Regions from separate parts of the Bradyrhizobium sp. R2.2-H genome, predicted to be linked through region 2. Evidence: riboswitches for the same ligand, from Rfam matches in the RefSeq annotation. Region 2 holds a riboswitch; the other holds the start of a gene.
What was found. Region 2 has a riboswitch for cobalamin ahead of EDE08_RS06960 (TonB-dependent receptor). Riboswitches for the same ligand answer to the same signal wherever they lie in the genome.
Positions count from the first base shown of each region.

Region 1: it holds a riboswitch for cobalamin, as region 2 does, so the genes downstream of both, EDE08_RS17785 (energy-coupling factor ABC transporter permease) here and EDE08_RS06960 (TonB-dependent receptor) in region 2, are expected to answer to the same signal.

Region 1 covers NZ_SMBR01000006.1:220,922-223,107, reverse strand. Annotated here, with positions in the region: gene cobF (precorrin-6A synthase (deacetylating)) at 1-679, opposite strand, end outside; gene EDE08_RS17785 (energy-coupling factor ABC transporter permease) at 726-1,403, opposite strand; cobalamin riboswitch at 1,441-1,659, opposite strand; gene cobA (uroporphyrinogen-III C-methyltransferase) at 1,705-2,186, opposite strand, start outside.
Region 2 covers NZ_SMBR01000002.1:605,981-608,166, forward strand. Annotated here, with positions in the region: gene EDE08_RS06960 (TonB-dependent receptor) at 1-1,268, opposite strand, end outside; cobalamin riboswitch at 1,374-1,568, opposite strand; gene gltA (citrate synthase) at 1,979-2,186, opposite strand, start outside.

The sequences.
Region 1 (2,186 bases), on a different contig from region 2:
TCACGATGCGCGGCCCCACTTCGGCTAGCGCGCCGGACATGATGATCTGATCGGGCATGCTGAGATAGGCGCCCCACCAGATATGCAAACGATCCGGATCGAGCGACTGGAACGCCGTGCCGCCGTCGAGCATCACCACAACGGTATCGACGCCTTGCGGCCAGCCGCCGTCACGCAAGCGCCGCCCAGTCGTGACCAGGAACGGTTCGCCGATGTCGTTGAGCGGCAGCGCATGCGCCGCGCAAAGCGCCTGGATCGAGGTGATGCCGGGCACGACTTCGATCGCCGGCAACGGGTTCAGCCGGCGTGCAATGCGTAGCGAGGAGTCGTAGAGCGACGGATCGCCCCAGATCAGCAGCGCAACCTTGCCCTCACCATCGAGATGCCTCACGATCGTCTGCGACCAGGTCGCGGCAACCGCATCGTGCCAATCGTCGACGCCCTTGCGGTAATCGGCTTCACCGGCGTCGCGCACGGGAAGGTCGAATTCGGCGATGGCTGTCTTGTCACTGGTGAGCACGTCCGCGCAGATCGTTCGCCTGAGATCGGCGAGATCGGACTTTGCAGCCCCCTTGCGCGGGATCAGGACGAGATCGGCCGCGTTGATGGCAGCGATCGCGGCGCGCGTGAGCTGCCCGGGATCGCCGCAACCGATGCCTATCAGGGAGAGCGTGAGCATCGCGAGCGCGATGGGCGGCCGCAACGGCCGCCCTTTCGCTTGTCTCTCAGGCGCCGCTGTGCAGGCGCGGAGTGACGAGGCCGGGCGCGGTGACCCCGCGCAGCGACTTCGCCAGCGCCAGCACTGCGAGGTCTGCCAGCGGCTCGATCACGATGACCAGCGCGTAGGAGGCCGCGAAGGTCGCGATGTTGGCGAGGTTGCTCATGGCAAAGCCGGAGCCGTAGAGCGCCCAGAACGCCACCCAGGCGACAACACCCGCTTGATAAGTCGTCGACAGCGCCAGCGCCTGACCGTACTTCAGGTCGACATAGGCGGTGTTGCGCGAAATGATGCGCGTGGCGATGGCCTGGATCGCGAACAGCGGCACCAGCAGCGTGGTGACGTTCATGCCGTATTGCGGCAGGTCGGCGGGCTCGAACAACAGCCCCTGGAGCAGCAGGCCAAACGCGAGGCCGAAGGCGGCGGGCGCAGCACCAAAGAGCAGGAACAAGGTCGAGCCGAGGATGAAGTGCACTTCGGAGACGCCGACCGGGAAGTGCGGCAGGACCTGGAAGAAGGTGAAGACGAGGCCCGTGGTGGCGAGCGTGCGCGCGGCGAACGAGCCGACGCCCTGCGCGCGGACGGTTTCGGCCGCCAGCTTCAGCGCGACGCCGCCTGCGGCGATGCCGGTTGCGTAACTCAATACGAGCTTGGCGCCCGTGACGATTCCCGGTTCGATATGCATGGCTCAATTCCTTCCTGCCGTCACACCCGACGGCCTTGGTCTCACAACGTGCAGGGCCGGTCTCCTGGCTCGCGGTTCACTGGGTTCTCCGGCCTTCCCGAACCTTGCGGCCCAGTGGCGATTCGGAGCCCCTCACCGCTGACAGTCGCGGGGGCGGCTGGGGTTTTGGGCGCCGCAACTGGGTCCGCCCACCCCCATTCCCGATTATGCTCCGGCGCTTTGCGCCGCGTTGAGCACCATGCCTCTCCTGTGTGCGCCTTTCGCGAGCCGGGCGTCAAGAGGCGAAGGGCGACCGCCGCCGTCATGACGGATAATCCCCTGCCAGCGCGCCGAACAGGATCACGGCCGCCGTGGACGCGGCGCCGCCCCGCGCAAGCTGCTCGGCGAGCTCGGCAATGGTGGTGCGGACGAGCCGCTCGTCGGGACGGCCGAGGGATTCGGCAAACAGTGCGGGCGTGTTCGGGGCGAGGCCGTGCGCGATCAATTTTGCGGCAAGCGCCGGAAAGGTGCGCCGGCCCATATAGACCACGGTCGTGGCCTCGGGATCGGCCAGCGCCGCCCAGTTCAGGTTGGACGGCAGCTCGCCGCTGACATCGGCCCCCGTGATGAACTGCACCCGGCGGGAGGTATGCCGACGGGTCAGGGGGATGCCGGCCTGGGCGGCGGCGACGCAGGCCGATGTGACACCGGGAACGATCTCGTAGTCGATGCCGGCTTCGCGCAGCGTCTCCAGCTCCTCCTCGAGCCTGCCGAAAATGCCGGCATCGCCGGACTTGAGACGCA
Region 2 (2,186 bases):
AAGCCTGCCAGGAACTCGTTGGCCATCCCGAAAACATGCCCGCGGAACTTCGCATCCATGCGATTGCCGACCTGCTGCTGATCGTGAAAGATCTCGATGTAATCGCTGCGGTTGATCAGGCCGGTGGCGGGGTCATAGGCGTAGCTCTCGACGTCCTTCCAGTGACGCTTGGAATTCAGGTAGTAGAGCGTGTTGTGGATGGAGATTCCATCGGCGACCTGCCAGTCGGTCTTCACCTGGTTCCAGCTGTCCTGGTAGCGGATGTGGCTGTCGCTGACATTGTAGTTCTTGAAGCGTAGCGACTCGTCGAGCCTGCCGTTGATCAGCGGCGTGCCGAAGTAGCGCGACGGGTTGCGATCACCGTAATCCGTGGACAGCGTCCAGGTGACGTCTTCGTTCTGCCTGACCTGGACCACGGCATGAAGCGCGACGTTCGAGGTGTTGTCGCGATCGACCCATCCGTCCGACATGTTGCCGGTGGCGGTGATGCGATAGGCGACGTCCTTGCTGATCGGACCGCCGCTGTCGACCGCAATCCGCCGCTCCATGTTGGTGTCCAGCGAGATCTCGGCCTGGTTGCGCGGGATCCACAACGGCAGTTTCGACACGATGTTGATGGCGCCGCCGACCGCACCCGCGCCATACATCACCGATGCAGGGCCGCGCAGCACCTCGATACGCTCGGTCGACCAGGTGTCGAACGGAAAGGTCACCGTGCCGGCGCCGATATAGAGCTGAGTCCCGTCGTAGAGCGTCATCACGGAGCCGAGGCCCGTAAAGCCGCGGGTATTGAACGAGACGCCGCCGTTGCCCGGCGCCGGGCTCGCGGTGAAGCCGGTGGCGTTTTGCGTCACCGCGTCCAGGATGCTCTGCTGGCCGCGTTCGGCGATGGTTTCAGCCGAGATCACCTCCACGCTGGCCGGCGTCTGCAGGCGCGTCAGCCCAAGCCGGCTGCCGGCCGTGCTCGCTCCGGTGAGGTTGAGCGTCGGTGCGGCGAACGCGGGTCCGGCCGGGCTCGCGGTCGGAGCCCGCGCGTCGACGGACGCGCCGCGTTGCTGGCGTGAGCGCACAGCGCGCATTGCGTCCCTGCTTCGATTGTTGCTGGCATTCGGTTGCCTCTCTGGCGGCTGCACCACCACGGGGTCGAGCGATTGGGCCGGCCCTGCGGACTGTGCCCAGCCCTCGGTCGACAGCACGAGACAGGAGAATGCAACTGAACGGAGCAACGCGCGGCGATGGCGCGGGGAGACAATGGTACGGGAGGTCATCGATTGGCTCGCGATAACGTGGCACGTCACCGCGAACGCAGTCTGGTCGCTGCCCCGAAAGACGGCTACCCACACCCACCAGGACACCCCGCCCAATGTGCTCGCGTGTGACCACGACTGACGGCAGGTCTCCTGGCTCGCGGGTCGTTGCCTGTCGCCGCCTTCCCAAGCCCGCGGGCCCAGTGGCATTTGGCGAAGGCTCACCGCTTACAGTTGCGGGGGCAGCCACGGCGTTGGGGCATCCCCGCACCGTATTCCCTATTGATCTCCCGAGGGAGAACCGTCGCAATCACACTAGTTTCTTTTGCGAAGGACTGTCAACTAGCCATCTGCTGAGGCAGACAGCGGCGCGGACCCGAGGAAGAAGCCCTCCGCGAGGCCGGCGTCAATTCCAAAGCAGGCCTCGATGTCCACGAGTTTGCAAGGCACGAACAACGGCGCTGCGCCCGCCGCTGCAGACACGTCGTCGATCGGCGCTCGGTCTGCTCTCTGGTCGATGTTGAGGAGAGGGCGACGCGCGCTCTGTTCGAAGGCCCGTACGAAGGCGCCGCAGCAAGTGCGCGACAACAACCGGTCTCGTCGCGTGGGCAATGCGAAGCGTGCCAACGGGTGAAGGGTACGCTCCCACATTCGCTCTGCGAGCACCGTCACGAACAAAAACGGCGCCATCCTGGGATGGCGCCGTTTCGTGAGCCGTACCGGCTCAGGTCTTACTTGCGATCGCCGATCGGCACGTAATCGCGCTTGGTCACGCCGGTGTAGAGCTGGCGCGGACGGCCGATCTTCTGCTGCGGATCCTCGATCATCTCGCTCCACTGGCTGATCCAGCCGACGGTGCGGGCGACGGCGAACAGCACGGTGAACATCGAGACCGGGAAGCCCATCGCCTTCAGCGTGATGCCCGAATAGAAGTCGACG